Regions from separate parts of the Jeotgalibacillus malaysiensis genome, predicted to be linked through region 2. Evidence: predicted binding sites of a transcription regulator. Region 2 holds the regulator's gene; the other holds the start of a gene.

Region 1 (15,954 bases), 710 kb from region 2:
CGGTTCGCAATATTGAAAAGCAGCTGCAGGCAGTCGGTGAGGATTTTGAGATTGCTGCACTGAAAACCGGAATGCTCTTTGACGCTGAGACTATTCAGACGGTAGCAAAATATATTAAGCACTACAAGTGGCAGCATTTGATTGTAGACCCGGTCATGATAGCCAAAGGGGGAGCAAGCCTGCTGCAGGAGGAGGCGAAGGAGTCACTGATTGTACACCTTCTTCCGCTTGCTACAGTTGTGACGCCTAATATTCCTGAAGCGGAAGCGTTGAGCGGGATCAGTATCTCCGATGAAAAGACAAGACGTGAAGCTGCTGAAAAAATACTTCAAAGTGGTGCGCAGGGCGTGCTTGTCAAAGGGGGACACAGTGAAGATCCGGACTTTACTGAAGACTTTTATCTTGATCAGCACGGCGGTTCATTAGTGCTGAGGTCGTCACGTATTCCGACGAAGCATACGCACGGCACCGGTTGTACGTTTTCAGCAGCCCTTACAGCAGAATTTGCTAAAGGACATTCCATTGAGGATGCTTTCCTGACAGCGAAACAATTCATTCAAAGTGCCATAGAGCATTCATTAAATATAGGGGCCGGTCATGGACCCACAAATCACAGTGCTTACCGTCAACACGCACAAAAGGAGCTGATCAGATATGTTCACTAATCCTTCAGTTTACTATATTCTCGGCACACCAAATGCAGGGCTGAGGGATCCGCTTGAGCTGCTTGAAGAGGCACTTAAAGGAGGCATCAGTCACTTTCAATTAAGGGAGAAGGGGCGGGAGGCACTCACTGGTCAGGCATTAAAGGATTTTGCCGTGAAATGCCAGTCGCTATGCAAAGATTATGATGTTCCTTTTATCATTAATGACGACGTTGAGCTCGCCCTTGAAATAGGTGCAGATGGTATTCATGTTGGACAGGAAGATGCTAAGGCATCAGCTGTAAGAGCCAGCGTAGGAGACAGGATGATACTCGGTGTTTCTGTTCATTCAGTTGAAGAGGCGGCTGAAGCCATACAAAATGGTGCTGACTATCTCGGTATGGGACCGGTCTTTGGAACGAAAAGTAAGTCAGATGCCAAGGCTCCTTCAGGTGTGACCAAAATTATTCAGGTGAGAGACCGGTTTCCTGAAACGCCAGTGATCGGAATTGGCGGTATTACAGCTGACAATGCAGGACCTGTCTGGGAAGCAGGGGCTGCAGGAGTCGCTGTCATTTCAGCCATTACAGAAGCCGTGAATATTCAGGAGGAAGTACGAAGAATCACAGCCTCTTATAAAGGAGGATTTTCATGAATACAAGAAAGCTAGTCATTATGGCGATGTTCGTTGCCATTGCAGTAGCAGGTTCAGCATTTGTGTCTTTCCCAGCCGGTGTTGCGAGAGCTTATCCGGTCCAGCACGCAATCAATGTCATTGCTGCAGTGGCATTTGGCCCGGGACCAGCTATCGTGATTGCTTTTATGACGGGACTCGTTCGCATTCTGACCGGTACAGGTTCCCTTCTTGCCTTTCCGGGAGGCATGATCGGGGCAGCGCTTGCCGGACTTTTTTATGCGTGGAGCGGCAGGGTCTGGATGGCTGCAGCTGGTGAAATAATTGGTACAGGTATTCTTGCATCACTTGTTGCAGTGCCATATGCAGCGATTCTGATGGGAACAGAAGCCGGCGCACTCTTTTTTATGCCGGCGTTTTTAGTGTCGAGTATTAGCGGGGCGACGATAGGATTAATTTTATCATCAAGGATGAAAAAAATTCCAAAATCTTTGAAAATATAAAAAGGTTTTTTTTCATATATGTTTCCCTTGCTATGACTGGATTTCCTGGTAATCTTCCATATTTATTAAAAAAAATTGGCATTTTACCCTTTTCAAACATACCCAATGATCGTATTATAATAGTAAAAAAAGGAACTAAATTATGCCATATTCAGACTCTCTAGCAATGCAAAATATTATTAATGCTGTTGATCATCACTTAGCCGTAGCTTTCATAGATTTCAGTGGCCGCTTTGAATATGTAAATGATAACTTTTGTAAAGCTACTCAGTATTCAGAGAAAGAATTGATCAACAATCATTATTCTATTGTTCTTCATGATTCTCATGATAACAAACAGTTGATTAACGCTATGAAACTGATCAGAGGAGGTCAGATCTGGCAGGGGGAGATGCTGAATAAAAAGAAGGATGGGTCACCATTGTGGGTAAACTCCACAATTGTGCCAATGCTTGATCGGGAAGGGAAACCTTTTCGTTACTTTACGTATAAGATTGATATTACAGAAAAGAAAGAGATGGAAGAAAAACTGAAAACAGTAGAACGAAAACTTAGGCTGTCTGTCAGTGAAACTAATTATCTTAAATATGTACTCGATCAATCGTCAATGGTTACGATGATTGACCGCGATAGAAATATTCTCTACGTAAACGACCGGTTTGCTGAATTAATGAAGCGAAAGCCACTTGATATCATTGGAAAAAAACTTGATGAGCTAAATGCCAGAGCTCATCCCGATTCTTTTTATGATGAAATGTGGGAAACAGTCTTTAAAGGAGAAGTCTGGTCAGGAGATGTTCAGACCAGAAATGTAGACGGTGAAGCCAGGTGGACCAGTACAAGTATTTTTCCAATGCTCAATGAAGCAGGTGAAGCCTACCGGTTTATTTTTGTGAGTCAGGATATTACGCAGATGAAGGAAGCTGAGCAGCTTGTGCTCCGTTCTGAAAAACTGTCTGTCTTAGGAGAGCTGGCTGCGGGGATTGCCCATGAAATCAGAAATCCGCTGACCTCATTAAAAGGATTTACCGCACTGCTTGAAGAAGGTGAAACGGCCACAGATAAAAAGGCATATATATCTGTATTAAAATCAGAAATTGACCGGATTGAATACACAGTAAATGAATTAATGATGCTTGCGAAGCCAAAGAAAACAGAAGTAAAACCTGTTGCCATTGAAGAACTTGTGCAAAGTGTCTGCGGGTTTCTTCAGCCGGAGCTTTCAATGAAAAATATAGAGTTAAGCTGCGATGGACAAAACCCGTCTGCTGAAGTCATGTGCGAGGAGAATCAGATCAAACAGGTCGTGATGAATGTCCTGAAAAATGCAATTGAAGCGATGAAGCAGGGGGGGCGTGTTCGTGTTTCATACCGTTATGAGGAAAAAAGAATGGCGATAATCATCAGGGATGATGGGGAAGGAATGAGTGAAGACCTTCTGAAGAAAATTGATACGCCTTTTTTCACCACAAAACAGACTGGAAACGGTCTTGGTATTCCGATGTGTCAAAATATCATGAAGCTTCATCATGGAGCGATGAATATATCAAGCACACCTGGAGCCGGAACAACAGTAGAGCTTGTATTACCGTATTAAAAAAACGTTCAGCTGATATAACATAGCTGAACGTTTTTATTTGTACTGATCAGTAAAGCTGATTGTTTGTCTGAATAATAACTCCAGGTCAGATGGATCTGTCACCGCACGGATCATAGCATCTATATATTCAGTCCGGTCGAGCTGGTCATACTGCCACTCAATTCCTTTTGAGCGGGCATATTCATGAAGGAACGAGCGGATTGTCCGGCCATTGCCTTCACGAAAAGGATGAAGCATATTCAGCTCAGACTTGAAATAAGCGAGTCTTTCAGCAACAATATCAAGCGTGCTCCACTCTGTTTCTTCAGCAAGCTCCCTGAAAATCTGTTCTGCATATGAGTCCAGAAACTGTGCCTGACAAAAACGCGTATTTCCTTTCATCAGCTGGACGGTACGAAACTTTCCCGCAAAAGGATAAATATCCTGAAAAAAATGACGATGCAGATCTTTAAAGCTTTGAATATCAAACGAAGAGACCTTGTATTGCTTTCTCACAAATTCAGCAGCACGTAGTGAAAAGGTCAGTGCTTCAGCTTCCATAAGTGATTCTTCATTTTTAACCCCAAGCAGATTGTACTTCAGCAGAAAATCATCATTTTCACTGCTGATATACTTATCCACGTGACAGGAGGTCCTTAATCACTGAAGGTGTAATCGGCTTATCTGCATTAATCGTCTCCAGTACTTTCTCCTGTAATCCTTCATTAAGAGACAGGTTTTCAAGATGCAGATTCTTCATGATCCTCTTAAACTCCGGTGATTCGATTTTGACATCTTTCATTCAGCGATTCCCCCACCTTTTATGAATTCCTATACGCTTATTATACCACGAAAAAGCCGTCAGATAAGCAAATTCATCAGCCAATCCGGCTTAAAATCCGGTTAATGATAATGAGTGAAATAAAGGTAGTGACAACTCCTGTCATCATACCCGTAACCTGGGCTGTATCAGCTGCGATGCCATTTGATAATAGGGCGTTTTCACTGAACTGGTAAACAAAAAAACCAAGCAAAACAGATATAATCAGGTTGGCAACGCTAAACCCGACCTTAAATGACAGCGGCCTGGAATCAAAGGCGCCCATTGTTTCTTTTAAATAAGCCTGCGCTTCATCGAGAGAGGTGTATTCCCCGACGATTTCCTCTTCACTGTAATGATGACTGTTTTGTGATTTTGAACTGAAGAAGACAAAATACTTGCCATCTTCTTTACGGATATCGTATTTATGAATGCCGACTACACCTTTTTTAGTCACTCGTTTTGTTCTTGTGCGTATATGTTCCATTATAGACCTCAAATCCTCCGTTTAATTTTCTATCTTATAATCGTATCACAAATATAAAAATCGATAATACTCACATATTTCTATGAAAATATTTTTCCATATTGTAATTTTAAAGATGATCGGCTAATATTTAGAAATGCTTTACAATTTCATACATATATAGGGGGAAGATCGTTGAAACAACAGAGAATTAAATCAGAATGGGAAACAGTTTATTTTATACTGTCAGCCATTTTCAGTGCGCTGGTCTATATTGCAGCAGCTGTTTCTATTATCGGAATCGGCATTGCGCTTGCTGTTCTTGCCGTTGTGCTTTTTACAAATGCATTAATGCTTGGCTCGATCCGGGGGAATGGCGTAAGAGTCAGTGAAAGACAATTTTCGGATGTCTACGAGCGTGCGGTTGTTTTGTCTAAGGAAATGGGGTTAAAGAAAGTGCCTGATTTCTTTGTCATTCAGTCAGAAGGTGCACTGAACGCTTTTGCCACAAGGTTTTTCGGACGCAATATGATTGTGCTTTACTCAGAAGTATTTGAACTCGCAAGACAGAATGGACAGGAAGAGCTGGACTTTATCATTGCGCATGAGCTCGCTCATATCAAACGCAATCACATATGGAAAAACATTCTCGTACTGCCTGCGCAGTTTGTGCCGTTTTTATCTCAGGCATATAGTCGCTCATGTGAATATACGTGTGACAGAGAGGCTGCGTATCAGATCGGGGATGCCGGTGCTGCAAAGCGTGCGCTGACTTTACTTGGTGTCGGGAAGGTGATGTACCGTGAAGTGGATGAGGATGCGTACCTTGAGCAGATTCATTCAGAGTCAAACGGGGCTGTATGGCTGAGCGAGGTGCTTTCAACACACCCGCTTTTACCGAAAAGAATTTTGTCAGTCGAACGCTTTATGAATCCTTCGACTACTTACAGATACACTCAGCAGCCAGGCAGAATCGTTCTTGGTGCAGGACTTCTGTTTGGTGGGCTTGCGGGTGCGTATGTGGCAGTCATTGTTTCAATGACATTAGCAGGCGTTGTATTCGCTTCGTTACTGCCGGATGATTTATTGGCAGCAGATGATCCGTTTTATGAAGAGTACGCTGAAATGGATATGGGCATGACGCCATTATTGGATGCTGCATCAATGGGTGAAACAGATGAAGTGGCTGCATTGATTGATGAAGGCGCTGAAATAGATGCAGCGGACAATGAAGGGACGACTGCTTTACTCTATGCAGCTTATAATATGGATCCTGAGATGATGAGATTGTTACTTGACGCCGGAGCAGATCCAAATGCAATGGATAATTATTCAACACCGCTGATGACGGCAGTCAGCTATGAGGACCGGGAGTCAGCAGCGTTATTGGTTGAATACGGAGCAGACCCAGACATGGAAGACCCGAACGGCGATACACCTGCTGAATATATCAGTGTATCAACAGGCCAGGACTTTGATACATGGCTTGAAGAGTAAGATGGAAGATGAGACAACTGCGTCTCATCTTTTTTTGATGAAATAATGATTTGCGTACCAGAATGAATCCCTTATGGTAAAATGAATGAGTATTCATTACATTCAGACAAAGGGGATATGAACATGTCAGAAGTGTGGTCAAGAATGACAACAGCAATGAACGCTAATCCGGAACCAATTCAGAATGAAAACGTACGCTATGAGTTTCAGCTGAAAGAAGGGGAAGCAAAGCAGCTGGTCTTAAAGCATGGGGAAGCATCGATTGAAGAAGCTGGAGCAGCTGAGCCGCATTGTACATTGAAGCTGAGTGAAAAAGACTTAGTGAAAATGATTGAAGGGGACCTGAGTGCGTCAGGTGCGTTTATGTTTGGAAAGTTAAAAGTTGATGGGAAAATGGGCTATGCCCTGAAGCTTGAATCATTATTGAGTGAGTATACGTTTTAACATTTCTTCAAAGCTTCAAAACGAGGAGGCTCACTGCTGTCCACCTGATGTGCAGCGAGCCCGATTCATTCAATTGCTCTGTCACACAACCTCAAGACCAATCACCTGATCGAAGGGGATGGTCTTTTTCATGTGGTCAGAGGTTGTCATCAGTAAATAGCGCTGCTGGTAATTAACTAATGTGATGATTCCGTTTACGCTGTCACGTCTGTTATGTTCAAAAATTTTCAGGTCAACCTTCTGACGGAATTCCAGTGCCTCCTGAATGCCGAGAAAGATCATGTCAAACATCTGTTCATCGAGTTCGGGTTTTGTTTCCTGTTCCATTTCTTCGTAAAAGTCCTTGAGCATTTTCACATGTTCAGGCAGCATCATCGAAGTCCACTTAATTGTGCCGCGATCTTTATTCATTTTGTTCACGCCCCTTTCCAACATTATAGGAACGTTTGTTCTGTTTTGTAAATAGGTAAGTGATGGATTTTAGAAATTTGATTGAAGTGAGGGGCTGAAAAATCGATATGTTTTCTTATGAATCGTTCCGCTGTGCTTCGGACGGACGCTTTCCGGACGGTTGTTGCTGAGCCTCCTCGCCTTCGGCTGTGGGGTCTCAGCTTCCAACTAATCGTCCCGGAGTCGCCGCCCTACGCTTCGCTGCACTAAGAGAGTATTCAATATGAATAATTAATAAAAGTTAATATCTTCATACCTCACAACTATATTCCACTAGAAAACCACTACTTTAAAAAAGTCTCTATAATCCTCCAGGTGAAAGTCGGCCGGTTTATCGTTTTGGAACAGGCAGGTATACATGCCGAGCTGTTTTGCCGGGATAATATCAAGTTCACGGTCGCCGACTGCAAGGTCGATGTGGTGCTGGTCATGCAGGTATTTATATGATGCAGGATCGGGCTTTCGTGGGAATCCGTGATCAGCTGTTACGATTTCGGAAAAGTACTTTGTGAAACCGTAATAATCAAGTACTTTATAGGCGCCTTCCTGATCTTTATGCGTCATAATCACGTTACAGTCAGCCTGCTTCAGTACTTCTTCAACGTGATCAAACGGCGGCATTTCCCCAGGGCTGATCGAGCTGATTAAGTCGTTATACTCCTCAATTTGTGATTCAGTCATTCGAAACGTTGTGATTGCATGAGATGCAGAGATTTTCAGCTCTTTATAACAGTCAGCCTCAGATACTTTCCCGCCCAACACATGGCTCATCCGCCTTGCATAAGCCGGATAGGTGTTAAATAGTGTGCCATCATAATCCCAGAGTATATTCATATGTAACTTCCTTTCTATTCATGAATGCTGTTTCACGTAAATATTATCACATTGTAGAAGGTGAATCTTTTTTCATAATTTTGTTTAAAATAAGAAGGACTTAAGTCTCTATTTGTCGAATCGATTATGATATGGAGGTGCATATCAATTTATGAAGGAACAAATTTACCTGTTGTTCATTGCCACAATATTTTTCCTGTCTGGATGTGCCCCGGAAGAAAGTGCAGTAGCTGATATTGAAATGAAAAGTAACGAAGAACTGTCTGTGATGACTGATTCATTTACCCAGGATGACTTTTACAATAAGCTGAGCCATGTGATGGAGGAGGCAGAGAATTTTGAGGCGGAAGGTGATCTTGAAAAGTGGATTATCAGAACGCTTTCTGAAGAAGCGCTGTACTATGCTGAAGATCTGACAGAAGATGAGATTATAGTGATTGCAAAAGAACGTTTAACTGAAGATCAGGTCTGGAAAGAAATTGCTGAAAAGAAATACGGCGTTACTGTAAGTGAGGAAGAGTTAAACCAGTATATTGATAATATCACGCAGTCATTTGAGTCGCCGCTCCAGCTGGCTTATGCAGATGTGCTTGGTCTGACGGTTGAGCAGTTGAACCATGGGTTTGATCTTGATGTATATGAAAAGAATCTGTTGTGGGAAAAGCTCAAGCCAAAGCTCGAAGAAGAGTATGGAACGAGCGACAGCAATAAGCTTGTTGAAAGATACAATGAGGAAGTAAGTGAAGGGAGCAGGTAAATATTTCTTATCTTTGGATTGATTTATTCATGAAAGCCGCAATGTTAGCCGTACTGCTGCTCCTTTTGTTTTTTATTTTCAGAAAGGATCACAAAAAACTGCTGATAGTCATCATGACATATTTTTCTGTGTTATCTATTGTATTTTTGATCGGCCTATATAAGATCAGCAGTGACTATCAGCTCTTTGATAGCCCTGTTGACGGAGGGTTTGCTGTGAAGTTCAACTGGGTTGCTACATTCGCTTATCTTTATATCATTCCCCTCATTATCCTGTTTTCAAATAAAGGATTTAAATGGGTAAACAACAGGTTTCAGCATACCGCCTTGCGGATCGCAATGAAAATGCTGCTGATCGCAGCCTTTATCGCTGGCGGATACATAGGAATGTTCGGATTTGTCCTGACCTATTACGGATTTGCGCCTTAAAAAACTGTCTCTGCGTTCATGCAAAGACAGTTTTTTAAAGACCTGTAATTGAGACATATCCTGCAACGAAAAACACAAAAATAGATACCACAATTGATACGGCGCCAAAAAAAGTTTTGTTGTCTTTTAATCGTTCGATGCCGGTAATTAACAGCAACAGTGCAAGCGGAAACATGTAAAACGGAACGACAGAACGGTCGCCTGTGAAAAAACTATAGGCTGCAATAATAATGACAATGCCGCTCAATACACTTGTGATCATTTTGCTCATTTCAAACACTCCCGTAAAAGATTCACTAACTGATCTACGTTTTCAAAGCCGTTCAGGTTTCGCTATTTTGAAACACTTCTGCTTTAAATCCGTATAGTTTAAAAACGAATGGAAAGACGGGGTGCTGATCATGAAAAAGTGGCGGGAGAAAAGAGCAGACAGATCGAGAAAACGCAAAGCAGAAGGGAAGTACAGCGTTTGGGATGTGGTGGCAGATATTCTGATCTGGGTTCCGGAGCTGATCATTCTTCCGTTTCGTCTGATATACTTGCTGTTCAAATTGTTTGGAAAAATGTTCAGGGACGGATTTGATTCGATTTAAATGTCAGGTGTGAGTAGTAATGGAATGGTTTGAGAGACCGTATACGTTTTTTATATTAGGTGCTGTAGTGATTGGACTGGTCTTCAGTCAACTTGACGGAGCGGGTTCGTTTGCAGAAGGGCTCATTCTGCCGCTGCTTGCTATTATGATTTATCTGACGTTTTTACAGATTCCCTTAAAGGATGTAAAGGCTTCGTTTGGAAATAAAACATTCAGCATAAGCGCTATATTCATCAATTTTGTATGGACGCCCTTTTTTGCCTGGCTGCTCGCGATCGTATTTTTTCCTGATCAGCCGGCGCTTGCAATCGGACTGATCATGCTGCTCGTTACGCCATGTACGGACTGGTACTTAATCTTTACAGGTGTAGCAAAGGGGAACACAGCCCTTTCAGCATCGATTCTGCCGCTTAATCTGATCCTGCAGATTATTCTGCTGCCGGTTTACTTATTAATATTTTTTGGAACTGGTGAAACAGTGGAAGCGGCCTACTTGGCTGAAGGTGTAATATGGGTATTATTCCTTCCACTCATGTTCGCAATATTGACGAAAAAATTATTAAAAGGCAAACGTCTGATTAAAGCGGATCTGCTGCAAAATCTTCCTGTTATGTTTCTGGTACTGGCTATCATGGCCATGTTTACAGCACAGGGGAGCATGCTTCTTGAAAATACAGGGGTGTTTCTGCAGATCCTTCCGCCGCTCGCCATCTTTTTTGCTGTAAACTTTTTTATCAGCCGTAAGACAGGACAGCTGTGCAGGCTGCCTGCAGCAGACAGGGTAAGTCTGACAATGACTACACTTGCAAGGAACTCACCGCTCGCACTTGCCATTGCAGTCGCTGCTTTTCCGAATGAACCGCTGATTGCACTGATCCTGGTGATTGGCCCGCTTATAGAATTGCCGGTGCTCGCGCTGACAGCTAAAGTACTCTTGAGAATAAACAGCAAAAAATGATATAAAAAAGCTCCCGGAGATTCAATGGCCTCCGGGAGCGTTACATTTAACATAATGAATCTTTTGGTTTCGGGTTTTTCAATCCGAAAAACGGTCTGATAAACAATGCAAGTCCTGTACCAAGCATCGCCATCACAGCCCATACCCAGCCGTGAAGACTGAAGGATGCAATACCGCCGAAGTATGCACCGATATTGCAGCCAAAAGCAAGTCTTGCTCCGTAACCCATTAGCAGTCCGCCAATGATTGAAGCGCCGGCAATACCAGGCTTAATTTTACCAGGCTTGAATGCGCCGGTAGCAGAAGCTGCGATAAATGCGCCAAGAATAATACCAAAGTTCATCACGCTTGTTGAATCTGCAAGAATCGGGTTTTGAAGCTGTTCTGCATTCGCCTGCCAGTATCCCCATGAAGCTACATCTACGCCAAAGAGCTCCAGAAATTTAGAACCCCATAATGCAAATGCTGATGTAATGCCCCACGGTGTACCTCTGACAGCCAGTGTTAAAGCATTCAGCAGTGCCAGAATAATAGCTGCAGCCAGTAGCGGCCATGATCCGCGGAAAATCTTTTTAAAGCCGGTTGTTGTCGGTAATGGTTTCATTGCGGGTGAATTTTTCTTTGTTGCAATAAACTTTAAACCGAAATAGATCGCTGCAAAAAGCGCCATCTGAACAGCCCATGCACCGAAGAATCCGAGATTAGTAGATTCAGCGAGTGAAAATGGCTCGGCTGCCCATGTTTCTTCCATCCAGTAATTAAAATGATAAGCACCAAGTACTGAACCTGCTATAAAGCTGAGCAGTGTCAGAATCATGGATGAAGATCCGCCGCCAACAGAGTACAGTGTACCTGAAGCACATCCGCTACCAAGCTGCATCCCGATCCCGAAAATAAATGCCCCCAATAAAACACTGACGCCAACTGGCGATACATAGCCTGTTGGGGCTGTTCCGGTAAAGCTGAATCCGGTACTTAAAATGAATGCGAACAAAGTGGATGCGACAGCAAGCATCACCATATGTGCCTGAATCCCCTGCGCATTCCCGACAGACATTAACCTTCTAAAAGCAGAAGTGAAGCCAAATCGTGCATATAATAACGTCAGTCCAAGTGCAATTCCAATTAGAAATAGCACGCCCTGAACAATATCAGTTGTATAAAGAATGACCGCAAAAAGTGCAAGAGCAGCGAGAATGCCAAGTAAAACAAAAGGCTTTTGCATCGGTGCAAGGTCTGTTACAACCGTTGTGCGGCCGCGTATCCATCCTTTTGGTGTGTCCTGAACCTGTTGTGTCATATTGAAAACCTCCAATTCCTATTTGTAAGATAGGGATTAATTTAGCACAGGTTGTATCAGGATGTAAATTTATAAGTTTTGAGGTCAGTCAGGGATATAATCCCTGGAAAAATATATTTCATAATACCTTGCATTACAAGTTACCTAAATGTATATTATTTATATACCTTGTAATACAAGATAATGAAATGGCGGGATGCTGATGTCACAAACACAAATGATGAAAGGGATCCTCGATGGCTGTCTGCTCGCCATCATCCGTGGAAAAGAAGTATACGGGTATGAAATGGCAGAGCGGCTGAGTGAATATGGATTTGGTGAAGTGAGTGAAGGAACGATTTATCCGCTCCTGATGAGAATGCAGCGTGAAGGGCTCGTTACTTCAGTGAAAAAAGCATCGACAGCCGGTCCGAAGAGGAAATACTATTCTCTCACTGAGAAGGGGCACATAGAACTCGAGGCGTTCCTTGAAAGGTGGAAAAGGTTAGAGAAGAGTGTAAATGAAGCAATCAGTCAGGAGACAAAAGAGGGGAGTGAAGGCAGTGCCTAACTTATCGAAGGAAAGCCGCAGATTTATTGATGATCTCAGACTTTATTTGTTTTCATCAGGTAAAAACAGTGAAGAGATCAATGAAATTGCTGAAGAGCTTGAGGTACATCTGGCAGAAGCAGAGAAAAACGGTAAGCCGATAGAACAGGTAGTAGGGGAATCACCGAAGGAATATATGGAGATGATCTCAGGTGAAATGAAATTCGATAAAAAAGCGTGGTTGAAATACATTCCACTCATTATTTTTGGTGCGATTTCATTTTCAGTCATCGGACAGTTAATGGAGAATATGAGACTCAGCTACAGCTATGCAATGATCGGTGGGAGTATTGTGGTCAGTATTCTTTTCATTCTGCTGATTTTCGGGGTTTTTAAATATACTACAAGCAGGCAGGTCTCAAGGGTTAAAGAATTCTTTTTTATCATGATACCGATCTTTGTGAATATGGTTTTGTTCATGGGTCTTGTATTTTGGGATATGTATACAGAAATGCCGGGAATTGAACTGGGTGTAACAGCAAGTATGTCAGTGGGTGTCATTTTACTTGCGATACTGATTTGGATTTCTGTGTGGGCGAAAACAGCAGTGCTGCCGGTTATGCTTGCTGCTGTCCATGTGCCGGAGCTGTTACTCAGAATGACTTCTCTTGGTCTGGAAGCGCGGCTGATTACCGGTCTGCTTATGACTTATGCGGTGATTGGTCTGTATTTCTTCTATACCGTTAAAAAGATGAAAAAGGCTGAGGCTGCTGCGGGTTGACCTTTGCCCGAACGGTGGTAGTGCAGGTGTGGTAATTGGCTCATGGCTGAGTATAATTGGTTCATCGACCGGGATAATTGATTCATCTGTCCGGTTATATGTATCATCGCTTTTTTGAGAACGCATAATTGATTCGCTGCTAAGCATAATTGAATCATGCCGGCACTTAATTGGTTCGCCACTTCATATAATTGAACGCCAAGGCCCGTGATCCGTTGCTCTATAGCCGCTCAGCAGCACAAAAAAGTTCTCATCCAACTTAAAAGAGGATGAGAACTTTTTTACTCTTTCTCCAGATGAAAACCAAGCTTCGTCAATGCACGCTCAAGGTTTGTTTCAACGTCAAACTTTGTAAAATCAATCTGTGACTGGTTTGCCTGCAGTGCTGTTTCAGGACGAATACCTGTCAGGATCGCATGCACGCCAAGCAGGTTCAAAAGATTCACGATTTTAAGAAGAGAACCTATGACAAGGTCATCTACTTCAATAATACCTGAGAGATCAATGATCAGATGCTCAAGTTCCAGCTCCTGACTTCTGCCCAGTGTCAGCTCGATGATTCTGCCGACCCTGATCTCATTGATGCTGCCGATTACAGGGAGAATCGCCACACCTTCTGTAATCGGAACAATAGGCACTGATAAATTATCTATCTGCTTTTGTGCACCATCAAGTTCAAGCACATAAGACAGAAGAGAACTCATCGTTTCAAGTAGCTCCATTTGCTCTTCATTCAGATCAAAAGGCTTTGTATCAAGGCCGCAGATCGTGCCATAATTTTTCCCGTCGGCAAAATAGATTGGAATGCCAACAAAGCTGCCGCTGCCAAGATTTTGTGTCACAGTAAGTTCTTTAGTCGTTTCATGCTGCGTAATATCAGGTATCCAAAGCAGCTGATTGCCATGATCCACACTGACTTTACAATATGTATCTTTAAATGGGAGCTGTTCACCAGTCTGAAGTAATTCTTCATCCTTGTTAACGACCTTTACAATTTCGTTGACCTGCTGATCGTTTTTTGCAATAAATAGCGTGTTAATATCCAGTAAACCAGCCATCATCTGCAAAATAGAATCTGCCGCTTCATCAAAATTTTTAAATGTAACTGTATTTATTTGATTCATATGTGAGTCCTTTCTATGTACAAAGTCTGGGGTCTAAAGTATTCAATTCCCTTAATTAAAGTAGCATAAACTGATTCAGAAAAAAGATTTTTGAAAAAGTTTTATTAAAGTTGTCTGTTGATTTCCACTTCAACGGGACGCTATCCGCGGACGAACGCTCAGGCCGAGCAGAAGATTACTGCTGTGAGGGGTCTTCCCCGATCTTTTTTTCCGAGGGAGTCGCCCCCCTTACGTTCCAATCACAAGCTGTGCTGAAACAGCAATTAATTTCAAAAAAGGTTAAAAAAATAAAACTGCCTCAACGAGCGGCTTATGCCGGTCATTTGAGGCAGTTTTGCTTGTTATCCCTGATGTGCCATCTCTTTTATCTGATAAAGAGGCGGCGGGATTAACCAGCCCTTTTCTTTGCTGAGACGCAGGGTTTTTGCGGCAAAAGCCACTTTTTCTGTGTGAAATTGTGCAAACATAAGTCCCACATCTTCACGGATACATTGGGCGATCATCTGACTGTCAGCAGTCATCGCTGTCCCTGTACTTGCCGCAATGGATGCGATAATTTCAGGGTCCTGAAAGCGTGCGCCGTCCGGGATCTGATCAATACTTGCTTTTGCCCGGGCAGGTGGCGATGGAGGTACCTGAATCTGATGCTCGATAAGCAGCTCCTCAAGCTGACGGGCATCACTCTGCCCCATTTTGATCGCTTCTTCAATCAGCTGTCTTAATTCACGGTCTCCGGCATGGTTTAAGAGAGTCTGATTAGCAGCAATCGCTGACTTTGCCTTTAACAGCGCAGACCATACCCCATAGATTTCCCCGTAGTGTAACGGTTCGTTTTTAGGTGCTCCACTTAAAATTCCCATGATGATCCCCCTTTGCAAAATTGACTGAATCAGTCAAAGGGTAGTATGCGCTTTAAAGGTTTAACTATTCAGTTTCGGGTAGGTAGTATAGGACAGTAAATTTTGGAGGGATACGATGGATCAGATTAAAGCACTTATTTTAAATGCGTCACTAAAAGCATCAGAGGAAGAATCAAATACCGGTTACATGGCAAAAGAGGTAGCGGAAATACTTAAGAATGAAGAAGCAGAAGTTGAGATCATCCGCCTGGCTGATTACAATATCGCTTTTGGTATTGATACTGACATGGGTGGAGATGATCAGTGGCCGGAGATTTATGAAAAAGTGAAGGAAGCGGACATCGTCATGATTGGAACGCCACTATGGATTGGCGAGAAGAGCAGTCTTGCAACGGTAGCAATGGAACGATTGTATGGCGGAAGCAGTGACACAAACGATAAAGGACAGGCGATTTATTATAATAAGGTTGGCGGTGTGCTGATCACAGGAAATGAAGACGGTGCAAAACAGGCAGCTGCTTCAGTACTGTACGGCTTGTCTCATATCGGTTTTACCGTGCCTCCGAATGTAGATGCCTATTGGGTCGGAGAAGCGGGACCGGGGCCATCGTATGTAGAAGCAGAAGGCTATAAGAGTGAGTTTACACAGTCTCATATTCAAATGCTCGCCTATAACACACTTCACCTTGCAAAGATTTTAAAGGAAAACCCGATTCCTGCAAAAGGGAATACAATGTAACAGATCATGGCTCC
Region 2 (15,954 bases):
TAATTCATTCAGTTCTATTTCATTTGCCCTGATCCCGTCTTTTTGTTTTTTTAATTTTTCCAACTCAAGCTTTGACTGATCATATTCCTGATGGACTGCTGCTAATTGACGTTCAGTCTCGGCCTTATAATCTTTTCTTTTATCACTTTCATTTTCTTTTGTTTGCATTTCTCTATATAAAGGCCAGATTACTTCAGCTTCTTTTGATATTTGCAATTGATCTTTCAGAAGAAATATCTCCTGCTGTTGATTTTTTAAGATGGCTAAATCTGCATTCGTTTTTTGCAATTCTTGAAATGCCTGTTCGATAAAGTGAGCATTTTCTATTTTCTTAATAATTTCTTTGTAATTTTCTTTTTTATTAATAATTTCTTTTTTCAGGTCATTGAATTTTTTGTTCTGAGTTGCTACTAAGTTTTCAGCTAGTAAAAATACCTGTTTTTCATTTATAAGATCCTGATCCAGCGCTTCCGTTAAATCTTTATGATCGAGAGGATCAATCGCCTGATAGTATCTTTCCCGATCTCTAATAAACCCTGTCGCTTCATCTTTTAATTCTTTAGATCTGGCTTTTAAATATTCCTGAAAGTACCGGTAGGATTCAGTATGGAATAGTTTTTGGAGAATTTTTTCTTTATCAGTGCTGTCAGATATGAGCAGTGTGCGGAATTCTCCCTGAGGTATCATCAAAATTTGTTTGAATTGATGGAAATCCAGCTGCAGCAGCTTATTAATCTGGTCTTCTGATTCACTCAACGTTGCACCGAGCAATTTTTCTTCACCATCAATTTGCTCATAAATTTCAGCCTTTGCACTGACAGTTGTAAACCCTGCTCCCCTGGTTTTTTTTCGGGTCTGAATCGGCGACCGAATAATACGATAAGTTTTATTTTTTAAGGAGAAAGTAAAATCAACGCTTGTCAGATGATCTTCTTCTGCAAAATCACTTCGTAAATCCTGTGCTGACCGCTCTTCCCCACTTGTTTTCCCGTATAAAGCAAATGCGATCGCATCAAAAATTGTTGTTTTCCCCGCCCCTGTTTTACCTGAGATTACGAACATCGTTCTTGAGCCGAGTTCTTCGAAGTTTATTTCTTCAGTTTTTGCATAAGGGCCAAATGCGTGTATGATTAATTTTTTTGGTCTCATGACTGATCACTTCCTTTGAGGCTGACATTCATATTCTTTTCTACTTCTCTCTCAATTTCTTCGGTCCATTCAGCTTCAGTGACATATTCAAAAAATCTTTTAAAAAGTTGTGTATCTGTAAGATTTTCTTGTTTCCCGCGCGCTTGACGCTCCATTTTTTTATCACGTTCTGACGTTTCTCTTTCGAGGTGCAGTACATTTGGATAGATGGATCTAAGCCTGTTAATAGGATCGATCAATGCCCCTTCATCCGTAAGCACTGCTTTAATATAATCTTCTTTATTTTCATAAAAACTCTGATCCATCAGCTCATCCATAGATCCGCGTAAAATAACAAGGTCTTTTTTAGGCTTCAGCAGCATCTCTTTTACTGATGCCTGATTGTTTTCAATCGTTACACATTTCACCATTTTTGTATGAGTTGCTTCTGAAAATGAATATTTTAAGAGTGATCCTGAATAATGAACTTTTTCATCTTTTATCGCATGCGGACTATGCAGATGCCCAAGAGCTGTATAGGTAAATGAATCAAATAATTCTTTTCCAACTGTTCCTGCTCCACCTACAGAAAGCGTCCGTTCAGAGTCAGTTGTTGATCCACCGGTTACAAATGAATGACCAACAAGCACTTCAGGTTTCTGACCAAAATCACTTTTTGATGAGATTGATGCCACAATCCGCTGCATTGCATCGTGATGGTTCGTAATTGAATCATCATGAAAGATTTCCTTTATAACAGATGGCTCTGCGTAAGGTACTGAATGAAATCTCACACCTTTAATTTCAGTCCCTGATAATTCCGGGTGCCACTTCCCAGTAACATGAAGATTGGAATGCTTATACCAGGCTGAACCGAAGGCGATACGATCTGCACTATCATGATTCCCTGAGATCGCCACAATCGGAATTTTCATTTCAACATTTAATTTGTATAAAGTTTCATTTAATAGATTTACAGCTTCAGCAGGAGGTACTGAGCGATCATACAAATCACCAGCAATTACAATGGCATCAGGCTTTTCCTGTTCTGCCAATTTTATAAATTGATTAAGAATATCAGCCTGATCTTCTGTCATATAAACACCATGGACGAGCTTGCCGAGGTGCCAGTCCGCTGTATGTAAGAATTTCATTATTTCATTCCCCTTTTATGCATATTGTTTAAATTATATCAGAACACGCGTTTGTAAAACATGTTCGGGTTATGTAAAACTAAAAACGTATAAAAATTCATACTTTTGACCGATTTATTAATTTGAATTTTCAGATATTATTGTATATACAACCGAAAGGAGGAAACGGTATGAGAAAAATCGAAACAGAATACGTTGAACATCATGATCTGGAATCTGAAGACTACATCCGTGTTACTGCTGACAACGAAAATATTTATGAAGTCCGCCGTGAAAACCTACACCAGTTACTCTCTCTTGGCTATCGACAGGTAAAATGATTCCTGCCTCCTTCCTTATTCACACAGATGACAAACTTCATACATGTCTTTATAAACCAGTTCTTGAAGCCATCCATAAACTCCTTTATAATAATCGTAGATTAAGTGAACGGAGTGACGAATGTGCTTGAAGGCTGGTTTTTATGGTTTATACTTTTCTGGGTCGTAGTACTTGTCTCTTTGTTTGGAATCGGCGGATTTTTTATGTTCAGGAAATTTCTTAAAAGAATGCCAAAAGAAGATGGAAAATCAGACCTCGACTGGGAAGAACATTATGTTAATCAGACAATCCATTTATGGGGTACTGAAGAAAAGGCCCTCTTAAATGAGCTTGTCAGCCCGGTTCCTGAATTATTTCGTGATGTCGCCAAGCAAAAAATCGCTGGCAACATAGGCAAACTTGCAGTGAAAGAAAAAGCTGATAAAATCACGCTGGATTTGATTGTAAGAGGTTATATTGTAGCGACTCCAAAAAGAGATCATAAGTTTCTAAGAAAAAAATTGAATGAATTGAATATAGACATCACAGAATATGAAGATTTATTTGCCTTATAAAAAAACATCACAATGAATGTGATGTTTTTTTATGTTTATTTAAGCCATTTGAGCAGGTTGAGGGTCTGCCCCTTTTTCAATTTTTTTATATTGAATCAGCATTGCACTTCTCCATGGCACGATCATACCAAATGCTAAAATCCAGAACATGCCGCTTAACGTTCCGAGTTCAATTGTCGTACTTAATGCCAGCTTCATAATAATTCTGAGTACGAGCAGACCGATCAGGATAAACGGAAATGCCTTAGAGGCCTTCAGATAAATACCATCATCCTTCTGCTCAAACTTGGAAGTTTTAATGAGTACAATGGAAAATAAGGCCCCAACGACAAGTGCTTCAACTGCCTCTAAAGGTGTGACACGGAAATATGGAAAGATAAACATTAAAGCGCCGGTACTCATAAAGATCGGAGGCAAAAAAATTTTTTTAGCTGTTACAGGTTTTTTAGCAGCTTTTAATCTGATTATAAATACAGCCGTTCCCATAATGACAGCGGCAATTGTTGAAAGATATACAAGCATTAGCACCCATCCTTACTTACATATGTAAAACCTCAATTAAGTATAATTGAGATTTCTCAGTTTGTAAAAGGCGCTTTTTACATTATTTATTGATTACTCTGCTCAGTGATTCGACTACACGGGTTCCGTCAAAAGGCTTTACAATAAAATCCTTCGCCCCTGCTTCAATCGCTTCAATCACCATTTTTTGCTGGCCCATTGCAGAACACATAATAATATTTGCCTTAGGATCTTCTCTTAAAATTTCTTTGGCTGCAGATATACCGTCCATCACCGGCATGGTAATATCCATTGTTACAAGGTCCGGGTTAAGTGATTTATACTTTTCAACCGCTTCCTCTCCGTTTTCGGCCTCACCAACCACCTGAAATGAAGAGCTTTTCAATACATTTTTCAAAGTCATTCTCATAAACTTTGCATCATCTACAACAAGAACTTTTGTCATTTAATCACCCTTATAAATATAGTTAATATTAACTATACACCTAAACCAAAAGTCCTTCAACAGAGAGATATTTCATCTTTTAAATATATTTTATTATTTCCCTAATGCTGATTAAGTTTTGACCAAAAATAAAGACTGAGACAAGTGTCTCAGCCTGATCATGTCCGAATTTCAATGATGTGCATTTATTAGAACCCTGTAAAATCCCCAAAGATCGGAAGCATAAGTTCAATAATCCAGGTCAAACCGTCAAAAAACAGAATGATTCCCATCCCGATCATGACCCAGCCACCTGTTTTCATAATAGCCAAGCTTTTCTTTTTGATCCAGCTTGTTTTACCAAGAAAGAAAGAAAGAATAAAAAACGGTAGCGCAAACCCAAGGAAGTATGCCATCATATATGGAAAGCCTGATCCTGGATTGGATGCTGACAGCGTGAACACTGCGCCTAGAATAGGTCCCATACAAGGCGTCCAGCCGGCTGCAAAAGCCAGACCTATTAGAAGAGATCCAAAGTATCCTGATGGGCGGGATTTAAAGCTCAGCCTTCTTTCCTTCATAAGGAATTCAGGAGAAAATACGCCAACGATCACTAAACCGAACACTACGATTAAAATGGCACCAATTTGTCTGATAAAGTCCTGGTATTGGATAAACACATCAGAGATCCAAGTTGAAGTAAATGCCAGCCCTATAAAAACCAGCAGAAAACCCAATAGAAAGAATAATGTATGCAGAAGACTGGATTTCTGTCTCATCCCTTTACCCTTAGATAAATCGTCAACTGACATTCCAGTAATATATGACAGAAATGCTGGATAAAGCGGTAACACACAGGGAGATACAAAGCTTAAAAATCCTGCCCCGAATGCCCATAAAATATTTAAATCGCCCATAAAAACACTCCGATCCGTATTCGCTAGCTTCATTTTAGCAAATCTGCCGTCAGTTCTCATTGTCCTGAATATAATATGTACATAACAATTTTAAAGAAGTTATAGTTTTGTCACAAATGAACTTGTAAAAATAATGGAATTAGGGATTAATTTCTTTTCAATTTCCCCTTTTTTCTGTATACTAGACCCTAAGTTAATTGAATGACAAATAATGTATAGGTTCCTGCTACAGAGGATCCTGATGAAAGGGTAGACTTTGAATGGGGGAGCAACAAAAAAAGCTACTTGAAGCAATTGAAAAAAAACGTCAGGTATTAATACGTACCGCTGCACAAGAAGGATTATCATCCCCTTCAGCTGTCCGTTATTCACAGGAGCTTGACGATCTGCTTAATGAATTTGAGAAAACACACACTTACAGTCCCGCTGCGTTAGAAGTGCAGACAAAATAAAAAAGACTTCCGGCTGATGGAAGTCTTTTTTATTTTTCTTTGAATGTTGCGTTCTTTTAAAAAGCTGTGTAATGATGTCGCAGGTTTTAACTAAAGCATAATAAAAGGTACCTCTATTAGATAGAAGTACCTGTTAATTTATTATTTGCCCTGTTGTTTATTCATAGCACTCATCATCTGATTGATTTTCTTCTGCGACGGTTTCATACCCATCTGCATCATCATCATGCGAAGCATTTGCTCATTGATTGGCGGGTTCTTTTTAAGATAAGTCATCATATATTTACGTGCGATGAAGAATCCAAGTGCGACTCCGGCCAGCAAAGCAACAACAATTAACACAATTGCAAGCCATAATTCCATTTCATATTGCCTCCTATTTGTTACTTTCATATAAAAGTGTACAAGAACACTGCGCATTATACAATCATTTATTACAGAATTCGAGCAGTTATATTAAATTTATTTTAACATCTTAAGGTCCTTTTCACAAATAAAGCCGGTGAGCAGTTTTCATGCTCACCGGCTTTAAAAACCTAATTAAGATTGTAACAAAGCTTCCACTCTTTTTACAACATTTTCAACTGTGAAACCGTACTCTTCAAGCACTTTTCCACCTGGAGCCGAAGCACCAAATGTATCAATACCTAATACGTCTCCTTCATCACCTGTATAACGTTCCCAGCCAAGTGGCGAGGCCATTTCAAGCGCAAAACGCTTTTTCACGTTTTTTGGCAGAACAGACTGCTTATAGTCAGCTGACTGCTTTTCAAAGCGATCCCAAGATGGCATAGATACAACTGCAGCATCAATGTTTTTCTCGCGAAGTGATTGCTGAGCTTCATATGCAAGACCCACTTCAGATCCACTAGCAAGCAGAAGTACATCTGCTTCACCCTTTTCAGCTGGTGAAATCACATATGCACCTTTTTTAACGCCTTCATAAGCGCTATCAGCAGAACCAGGCATCGTCGGAAGACCCTGACGCGTTAATACAAGCGTTGTAGGATGATCCGTTGCTTCCATTGACAGCTTCCATGCAGCTGCAACTTCATTACCATCAGCCGGCCGTATCACTGATAATCCAGGCATTGCTCTAAGTGATGGTAATTGTTCAACAGGTTCATGTGTCGGGCCATCTTCACCGACTGCAATACTGTCATGAGTGAATACATAAGTAACCGGAATACCCATTAATGCTGACAGTCTGATGGCCGGTCTGACATAATCGCTGAATACAAAGAATGTACCTCCGTAAACGCGAAGCCCTCCGTGTAGCGCCATTCCATTCAACGCTGTTCCCATTGCGAACTCACGTACACCAAACCAGATATTTCTGCCATCTGGTGTTTCAGGTGTAAAGTCTGCTTCATCCTTCATCATCGTGTTATTAGATCCCGCAAGGTCTGCTGAACCTCCAAACAATGTTGGGACAGTTTTAGAGATCGCATTTAATACCTCTCCTGAAGATGCACGGCTTGCAAGTGATTTACCTTCCTCATATACAGGAAGATCCTGATCCCAATTATCAGCCAGTTTTCCATTAATCGCATCTTCAAGCTCCTGCGCTAATTCAGGATAAGCAGATTTATAGCTTTGGAATTTTTCATTCCATTCTTTTTCTTTCTCACTGCCAGTTTGAACAACAAGCTCTTCAAAACGCTTATAGACTTCATCTGGCACATAAAATGCTTCTTCTGCTTCCCACTGGTAAGCTTCCTTAGCAAGTGTAGTTTCGTCCGTACCGAGAGGAGCTCCGTGTGCTTTTGAAGTACCGGCTCTGTTAGGAGAACCGAAACCAATCACAGTTTTAATTTCAATCATTGTAGGACGGCTTGTATCAGCCTGTGCTTCCTTAATTGCATCCGCAACATCAGCTACATCATTACCGTCATCTACACGGATATATTGCCAGTTATATGATTCAAATCTCTTTTTAACACTCTCAGAAAACGAGCGGTCAAGATCGCCGTCGAGGGAGATATCATTTGAATCATAAAGAACGATCAATTTATCCAGCTGAAGATGTCCTGCAAGTGACGCTGCTTCTGAAGAAACACCCTCCATTAGGTCGCCATCGCCACATAATGCATAAGTATAATGGTCAACCACATTGTGGGTTTCACGGTTGTACTTGGCACCTAAATGCTTTTCAGCCATTGCCATTCCTACAGCCATACCAATTCCCTGTCCAAGCGGTCCAGTAGTTGCCTCCACGCCTTTCGTATGTTTGTATTCAGGGTGACCTGGCGTTTTAGATCCCCATTGTCTGAAATTTTTAATCTCATCAAGTGATAAATCGTATCCGGAAAGATGCAGCAGGCTGTAAAGAAGCATCGAGCCGTGTCCTGCTGAAAGTACAAAACGATCACGGTCAAACCAGTCCGGGTTCTTCGGGTTGTGATTCATAAATTGAGTCCATAAAGTATATGCAAATGGAGCAGCCCCCATAGGCAGTCCCGGATGACCCGAGTTCGCTTTATCAATTGCATCAATTGATAACGTTCTGATTGTGTTAATTGCTAAGTCGTCTGTCTTGTTAAACATCATCTACATCCTCTCTAAACTCACGTGATACGTCTTATTGTACAAAAAAAAAGAAGAGATGTACAAACATCTCCTCTTTTATTCATAATTCTTCAGATTCATCAATGGTACAAGAAAATAATTAGTTCATCTTATTCCTGTTCTTTGCATCCTTGAGCTTTTGTGGAGTTACATCTTTACCTTCCGGGTCAACAACAGTCACATTTTCAATTGTCTGTTTCATTGATCCTCTGAATGCCTGTAAATATTCCTGTCTCAAAACCTGCTGTTCCTCAGCTTCAGTCCTTGTGAGCGTATCTTCTTTTGATTTTTTAGAGAGTTCATTTATTCTTTTGATTTTCTCATTAGATAACATGTCTTTCACCCTTTCTTTCAGGTAGGCTTCTATGTATGTTAAAAGAAAGGGGGAAGTTTGACAAGTAATATGTTTACTTCGCTTCTGATTCCATATATTCCGTATACCTTCTATGAACGGTCGCCTTGGAAACCGGATGACCTAGTCCGCGTAAAACAGATGAAATCTCCTGGAACGTCAGACCGTTACCGCGGAGTCTTACAATTTCATCTACCGGGATTTCAATCTTATCCCTTCCTTCTTTATTACCACGGTTTTTCAGATTCTTTTGAGGTTTAAATCCTTTTTCAACTGCCCGCTTCATCCCTCTTTTTATCTTCAGATTATGAAGTTTTCTCTGATGCTCCTCAACCATACTGACAATCTGGAGGATCATTGAATCTGATTCAGACAGTTGCAATTCACCATCATGAGCGATTGTATATATTTTTATACCCTCTTTTTGAAGCGTGTGTAACAATGCGATCTTCGCATTTCCGCGTCCTATCCGTGTTTCATCCTGAATTAAAAGACCTTCTGCTTCATATAAACGTACATGATCAAGCAGTTCAAAAACACCTTCTCGATCCAGGTCATATCCACTTTCTTTTTTACTGATAATTGAAACGATCTGGTAGTTCATTTTATCAGCAAGAATTTTCAATTCATCTTCCTGCCGTGAAAGTGAAGTCTCCTGAGTTTCTTTTTCAGTACTGACTCTGCAGTAAATTATTACCTTCAACACGATCACTCCTTATTTCCGATCAGATGCCAGGTGAATCGCGTCATCACTGAATTTAAATGCCTCTTCTGGTACGGGAAGCTCCAGCTGTTCTCCTGCCACTATCATATGAGAGGAAAGTCCGTTATGTTCAGTTACCCATTCTATAAACCCTTCAGGCGTCATAGAAGTATGGCTTGCGTATTCTTCAGCATACGCCCAAAGCGTGTCCCCTTTTTGCACTGTAATTTCTGCATACGTTGCATCACTGTCAGCTGTATTCGTAAAAACAAGAAATAAGCTGAAAAAAAGTGCAGTCACCACGAATAGAATAACAAATGAATATTTTCTCCACAATGCAGTCATGATTGATCGCCTCCATCGAATATGTGTTCGCTTTTATTATTTTGAGTATAATACGAACATTTGTTTTGGTCAACACAAAAAACTCGAACTTATGTTTGTATTTTCAAAACCCATATGCTATAATTTAGAAAAGTTTTAAACTGAAAAGAGGTGCTGCAATATGAAGAAATTATCAAAGCGACAGCTTGATATATTAAACTTTATAAAACGTGAAGTTCAGGACAAAGGTTATCCGCCTTCTGTCCGAGAAATTGGACTTGCTGTCGGATTAGCTTCAAGCTCTACGGTACATGGACATCTTGCAAGACTTGAAAGTAAAGGGTTAATCAGAAGAGATCCTACAAAACCGAGAGCAATTGAAGTCATTTCCCTTGAAGAGGAAAAAATTCCAACTCAACGTGTAGTCAATGTCCCACTCGTTGGTAAAGTAACAGCAGGCTCACCTATTACTGCAATAGAAAATGTGGAAGAATATTTCCCTCTTCCTGAAAGGCTCGCATCTTCAGATGACGCTGTGTTCATGTTGGAGATCATGGGAGATTCTATGATTGAAGCAGGAATTTTAGACGGAGATCTTGTAATTGTTAAACAACAAAATACAGCTAACAACGGTGATATTGTTGTCGCAATGACTGATGAAGATGAAGCAACCGTTAAACGTTTCTTTAAAGAAAAAGACTTCGTCAGACTGCAGCCGGAAAATTCCTCAATGGCACCTATTATTCTTAATAATGTCTCCATACTTGGAAAAGTTGTAGGGGTATACAGACAGGTTCATTAAAAAAGCTGAACGCTTTGACAAAATTGTCAAAGCGTTCAGCTTTTTTAATGTTACTCAGATTTTTTACTGGTTTGATAACACCTTTTTGATATAAGTTGAAACTTCATCCGGAATTTCTATAGGAAGCATATGACCGCCAGTTTCAAACATATGAGGTACACAGGTTCTGATTTTGTTCTCTGCTTCTTCCAGCAGCTGAAAAGGGTCATATATTACTTCTTCACGTCCAACGGCAATATTTACAGGCATCATCAGTGATGCAAGTTCCTCACTTTTAAACTTTTTTGGTGGTGTCATCACATATTCCCAGCTGACATATTTTTGCCCAAGAAAGTAAAGCTTAAAAAGCTTCTCATGTCCCTCCTGCCTCCTCACAGTCAGCCACCTGCAAAATTGATTAATAACCAGTGACTCCCTGGGAATCAGGTTGGTGAGCAGAAGTCTTGAATAGAACGATCTGTTCATTCTTTTTATTGAAGCAGCAGGCGATAAAACAATCAGTGATTTAACACGGTCAGGGTTTAAAATCGCATAATTCAATGCGTGCCACCCGCCATTTGAATGACCAACGATTGTTACTTTTGCAAGCATTAGAGCATCAAACAGCTCAGTAATCCAAGTTTTATAATCTTCACGTTCGTTTAGGTGTTCTTTCGTGTCGCTATAATTAAATTCTCCGAGTACATCAACAAAATATAATCTGTAATCGTCTTTAAGATTCCTGGCTACTGCATACCATTCAGCTGAACTAAAACCAAAAGCATGAAAAAATACAACTGGTTCATTATCCTGCTGACCACAGGTTAAGACTGATACATCTCCAAACGATGTATTAAAAATTTGTTCTTCATATGGAATATCCCACAACCCCATCACTTTATCATGTGCATTCTTATATTTCTTATAGCCTTCTTTCGATTTAAATCCTCTATATGTGTCTGCCAAGGCAATACCCCCCTCACTATTTACTATACCCAATTTTTTTAAATGCTGTTCTTTTCCATAAAAAAAACCGGAAGCTGTGCAGCTTCCGGTTTCTAGATGATTAATACATTTCTAAATACTGTTCTCTCTCCCATGGGTGAACCTGTGTACGGAACATATCCCATTCGATTTCTTTGGCCTCTACGAAGTGCTCAAAAATGTGATCTCCAAGTCCATCGATAATGACCTGATCTTTCTTCAGCTCTTCAAGTGCTGCAAAAAGAGTGCCTGGAAGATCTTTGATGCCTGCAGCTTCGCGTTCTTCCTTATCCATTACATAAATGTTTCTGTCAATTGATTCCGGTGGCGTCAGACCATTTTTAATGCCATCAAGTCCCGCTTTAAGCATAACTGCCATTGCAAGGTATGGGTTAGCAGATGGATCTACTGAACGCACTTCCACACGAGTACTCATTCCACGAGAAGCTGGAATTCTTACAAGTGGACTACGGTTTCTTGCAGACCATGCAATGTAGCAAGGTGCTTCATAGCCCGGTACAAGGCGCTTGTATGAGTTTACAGTAGGGTTTGTTACAGCTGTAAATCCTGAAGCGTGCTTAAGGATACCCGCCATAAATTGCTTCATTGTTTCACTAAGCTGCTTATCAGCATTTTCATCAAAGAATGAGTTTTTACCCTCTTTGAATAGTGACATGTTAAAGTGCATACCTGATCCGTTAACACCAAATAGTGGCTTAGGCATAAACGTTGCATGTAAACCATGCTTTCTTGCAATTGTTTTAACAACAAGCTTAAACGTTTGAATATCATCACAAGCAGATACGGCATCAGCATATTTAAAGTCGATTTCGTGCTGACCAGGCGCAACCTCATGGTGAGAAGCTTCAATTTCAAAGCCCATTTTTTCAAGTTCAATTACAATATCCCGGCGGCAGTTTTCCCCAAGATCAGTTGGTGCAAGGTCAAAATATCCACCTTTATCATTTAACTCAAGTGTTGGTTCACCGTTAACATCCAGCTTGAACAGGAAGAATTCCGGCTCAGGCCCTAAATTAAAATCAGTAAATCCAAGCTCCTCCATCTCTTCTAGAACGCGCTTTAAGTTGTTTCGCGGATCTCCTGAGAATGGTGTACCATCCGGATTATAAATATCACAGATCAAACGGGCAACTTTTCCATCACCAGCTGTCCAAGGGAATACTACCCATGTATCAAGGTCCGGGAATAGGTACATATCTGACTCTTCAATACGTACAAATCCTTCGATTGATGAACCATCAAACATCATTTTATTATCAAGTGCTTTTTCCAGTTGGCTTACAGGAATCTCAACGTTTTTGATCGTACCAAGAATATCAGTGAATTGAAGTCTGATAAAGTTTACATTTTGCTCCTTAGCCATTTTCATAATGTCTTCTTTTGAATACGTACTCATGTGTAGTTCCTCCTGTTTTTTATGTAATTTTTTTAACGAAAGAACCTTGAAAGGTCTCCCGCTCTCAAACTGTTTTTGCTGTACTTGCCATTACCCATCATTTCCTGTTTTAACAGTTTTCTTAATTCATTCTCTGATAAGTCCGGCTTTTTAGCAGGTCGATCTGAATCGGCTTCTGTGCCATCCCCCAGGATCCGCTTAATTCCAGCCATATTGACACCTTGCTCAAGCAAATCTTTAATCTCAAGCAGTTTATCAATATCGTTTAATGAAAAGAGACGGCGGTTACCTTCCGTTCTGGCCGGAGTGACTAACCCATGCTCTTCATAGTAGCGAATCTGACGGGCGGTTAAATCGGCCAGCTGCATGACTGTTCCTATAGGAAAAAGCGGCATGCTGCGTCTAATATCACTGCCCATCATATAACCCCTTTCTTGCCTGTCGACTATTTAACTATATAACATGTTAAATTTTCTGTCAACAACATGTCAGGTTTTATAACATGATATTTTACGAACTATTTTTTTGTTCCCTTATTACATACCTTTTATGCATAAATGTTAAAAATAAATAATTTTTATTCAAATTTTTATACAAAAAAACTGAGACAATTACTGCCTCAGCTTTTAATAATGTATAATTGTAAACTTTAATTATATGGATTTCATTTTTTGCAGCGCAGCAGTTATCGCTATTTTAATATGCTCATATGTTAGGCCGCCCTGAATATAAGCTGCATAAGGAGGTCTCAGTGGTCCATCAGCCGATAACTCTATACTCGACCCCTGAACAAAAGTTCCTGCAGCCATAATAACATCGTCCTCATAGCCCGGCATGTAATCAGGGTAAGGAGTAAAGTGAGCATTTACAGGAGAAAACTCCTGTACGCCCTGACAAAAAGCGATCATTTTTTCTCGGTCACGAAATTCAACAGCCTGAATGAGGTCCGTTCTGAACTCGTTCCATGCGGGTGAGGTAATCATCCCGGCTTCTTCTAACAATGCAGCTGTATACACCGCTCCCTTCAGTGCCTGACTGACTACATGAGGGGCAAGGAAAAAACCCTGATACATTTCCTGAAGTGCATTCAGACTGGCACCTGCTTCTGCACCAATTCCCGGAGATGTCATTCGGTAAGCACAAAGATCGATCAATTGCTGTTTTCCTGCAAGATAGCCACCTGTTTTCGCAAGACCTCCACCCGGGTTTTTTATTAATGAGCCAGCGATTAAGTCAGCTCCGGCTTCAATCGGCTCCTGTGATTCAACAAACTCCCCGTAACAATTGTCCACAAATACAATAACATCCGGATAATGCTTTTTAATTGCCTGTACTGCTTTTTTAATGTCTTCAATAGTGAATGACGGCCTGATCGCATATCCCTTAGAACGCTGAATACCAATTACTTTTGTATTACCTTTCATATTTGAAAGTACGCTGTCGACATCTATCTTTCCATCTTTAAGATCCGTCTGCTGATAATGAATATGAAAATCTTTTAAAGAACCGTTATCAGATCCTCTCAGACCTATGATTTCTTCAAGCGTATCATAAGGCTTTCCAGTTATATAGTGCAGTTCGTCTCCCGGTCTTAAAATGCCAAAAAGTGCAATATTAATTGCATGAGTCCCCGAGATTATCTGAGGCCTGACTAGTGCTGCATCTGCTTTAAATGTATCAGCATAAACTGCTTCCAGTGCGTCACGGCCATGATCATCATATCCATACCCTGTGCTCGGGTGAAAATGACTGTCACTGATTTTCTTATTTTTAAAAGCCTGAAGCACCTTCAGCTGATTAAATTCAGCAATTTTTTCGATTTCTCTATGGCGCCAGGCAATTTTTTTTTCAATGTTATTACTTAATGTAAAGGTTTCTTCTGAGTAGAATTGATCAATCATGCAAACGCTCCTGAACTAAATTTTACTTGCCAACGGGTGGTATTTACTGATATATCCTTCAGCAAGGTAATGTTCTTCTTCTTCAACAAATGATAATTTTAACAGCATACTTTCTTTTTTCAGCTGGGCTAAAACCTTTCCATCATCTGATGAAATCGTCATCGTATATGGCTTTAATATTTGTTTAGCCTCTTTTTCAATTTCAGTCAGCACTTTTTTACTTTCTTTTTTTGCTGCACTCATCAGTACAAACGGATCACTCCGGTCGGCTACAAACTCACTGCTGAGAAGGTCTTCTTTATTATAAACGGTCATTCTTGGAATCTGGTCCATCTCGAGTTCATTCAGAAGCTTTTTCACTGTTTTTTCATGATCAGCGTGATTAGGATGAGACGCATCTACAACGTGCAGTAGAAAATCAGCTTCTTTAACTTCTTCAAGTGTAGACCTGAATGAAGCGATCAACGATGTCGGCAGGTCCTTAATAAATCCTACAGTATCTGTCATAATAGTTTCGAAGCCACTAGGCAGAATACATTTCCTTGATAAAGGATCGAGTGTAGCAAAAAGTTGATTCTCTTCAAATGAATCTGCATGAGTGAGTAAATTAAATATCGTGGATTTTCCAGCGTTAGTATAACCGATTAATGCAATTTGAAATGCCTGATTCTGCTTTCTTCTATCCCTGTATATTGAACGGTGTCTGACAACCTGATCAAGCTTCTTTTTGATTTCCCTGATCTCTCTTCTAATATGTCTACGATCTGTTTCGAGCTTTGTTTCCCCTGGACCCCTTGTACCGATTCCTCCTCCAAGCCTTGACAGTTCAATACCCTGTCCACCAAGTCTCGGCAGCATATACTCAAGCTGGGCGAGCTGCACCTGCAGCTTACCCTCTTTAGAACGGGCCCGCTGTGCAAAGATATCGAGAATCAACTGTGTTCTGTCAATGACTCTAGCATCAAGTACCTCAGATAAATTTCTGTTTTGACTCGGAGATAATTCACTATTAAAAATAATCAGTTCCGGTTCATATTCTTCCGAGGCGGTTGTAAGTTCCTCTAGTTTCCCTTTACCAATATAGGTTGCAGGATGAACTTTTTCCATGTTTTGAATTAAATCCAACACCGGTTCGGCACCTGCTGTTTCAGCTAAAGCATGTAATTCATTCATTGATTCATTGAAGTCCTGATCTGTTCTGTCAGTATTTACCCCAACTAAAATCGCTCTTTCCATTTTCATTCAAAAACACACCCCTTTATTCCGATGTCAGTACATTTATTAAAATATGGATTCCTAAGATTGAATTGTATTCGATTCATGATACAATCAACTTTGGTTCAATTCAAGCGAAAGGCAGGAGGATAATCGTTGACCTGGGAAGTATTAAGTATGATTGGCACCATCGCTTTTGCAATTTCCGGTGCGATTATCGCAATGGAAGAAGAATAC

The links. The regulator LexA, encoded in region 2, represses DNA repair genes until DNA is damaged. The targets are predictions, from matches to a motif close to CGAACATATGTTCG.
Region 1: the regulator LexA is predicted to act here: its motif matches at 7,027-7,040, upstream of LG330_RS05780 (YolD-like family protein).

The regions. Positions count from the first base shown of each region.
Region 1 is NZ_CP085252.1:1,016,303-1,032,256, forward strand. It holds gene thiD (bifunctional hydroxymethylpyrimidine kinase/phosphomethylpyrimidine kinase) at 1-665, shown strand, start outside; gene thiE (thiamine phosphate synthase) at 655-1,299, shown strand; gene thiW (energy coupling factor transporter S component ThiW) at 1,296-1,781, shown strand; gene LG330_RS05750 (PAS domain-containing protein) at 1,924-3,378, shown strand; gene LG330_RS05755 (Fic/DOC family protein) at 3,415-4,002, opposite strand; gene LG330_RS05760 (Zn-dependent hydrolase) at 3,995-4,162, opposite strand; gene LG330_RS05765 (hypothetical protein) at 4,239-4,667, opposite strand; gene LG330_RS05770 (M48 family metallopeptidase) at 4,842-6,143, shown strand; gene LG330_RS05775 (SCP2 sterol-binding domain-containing protein) at 6,267-6,587, shown strand; gene LG330_RS05780 (YolD-like family protein) at 6,669-6,998, opposite strand; gene LG330_RS05785 (HAD-IA family hydrolase) at 7,311-7,871, opposite strand; gene LG330_RS05790 (hypothetical protein) at 8,023-8,628, shown strand; gene LG330_RS05795 (hypothetical protein) at 8,658-9,056, shown strand; gene LG330_RS05800 (DUF3953 domain-containing protein) at 9,091-9,327, opposite strand; gene LG330_RS05805 (hypothetical protein) at 9,458-9,649, shown strand; gene LG330_RS05810 (arsenic resistance protein) at 9,669-10,607, shown strand; gene LG330_RS05815 (YeeE/YedE family protein) at 10,654-11,907, opposite strand; gene LG330_RS05820 (PadR family transcriptional regulator) at 12,110-12,457, shown strand; gene LG330_RS05825 (HAAS domain-containing protein) at 12,450-13,217, shown strand; gene LG330_RS05830 (STAS domain-containing protein) at 13,499-14,341, opposite strand; gene LG330_RS05835 (DUF3231 family protein) at 14,683-15,201, opposite strand; gene LG330_RS05840 (flavodoxin family protein) at 15,317-15,940, shown strand.
Region 2 is NZ_CP085252.1:1,728,188-1,744,141, reverse strand. It holds gene LG330_RS09390 (AAA family ATPase) at 1-1,149, opposite strand, end outside; gene LG330_RS09385 (exonuclease SbcCD subunit D) at 1,146-2,282, opposite strand; gene LG330_RS09380 (hypothetical protein) at 2,453-2,602, shown strand; gene LG330_RS09375 (DUF2621 domain-containing protein) at 2,726-3,157, shown strand; gene LG330_RS09370 (CcdC family protein) at 3,197-3,679, opposite strand; gene LG330_RS09365 (response regulator) at 3,762-4,124, opposite strand; gene LG330_RS09360 (cytochrome c biogenesis protein CcdA) at 4,313-5,020, opposite strand; gene LG330_RS09355 (Spo0E family sporulation regulatory protein-aspartic acid phosphatase) at 5,281-5,472, shown strand; gene LG330_RS09350 (YneF family protein) at 5,614-5,835, opposite strand; gene tkt (transketolase) at 6,013-8,019, opposite strand; gene LG330_RS09340 (DUF896 domain-containing protein) at 8,141-8,374, opposite strand; gene LG330_RS09335 (recombinase family protein) at 8,448-9,095, opposite strand; gene LG330_RS09330 (LysM peptidoglycan-binding domain-containing protein) at 9,108-9,440, opposite strand; gene lexA (transcriptional repressor LexA) at 9,601-10,221, shown strand; gene LG330_RS09320 (alpha/beta fold hydrolase) at 10,285-11,166, opposite strand; gene glnA (type I glutamate--ammonia ligase) at 11,267-12,601, opposite strand; gene LG330_RS09310 (MerR family transcriptional regulator) at 12,634-13,020, opposite strand; gene LG330_RS09305 (aminotransferase class I/II-fold pyridoxal phosphate-dependent enzyme) at 13,255-14,502, opposite strand; gene hflX (GTPase HflX) at 14,518-15,744, opposite strand; gene LG330_RS09295 (trimeric intracellular cation channel family protein) at 15,874-15,954, shown strand, end outside.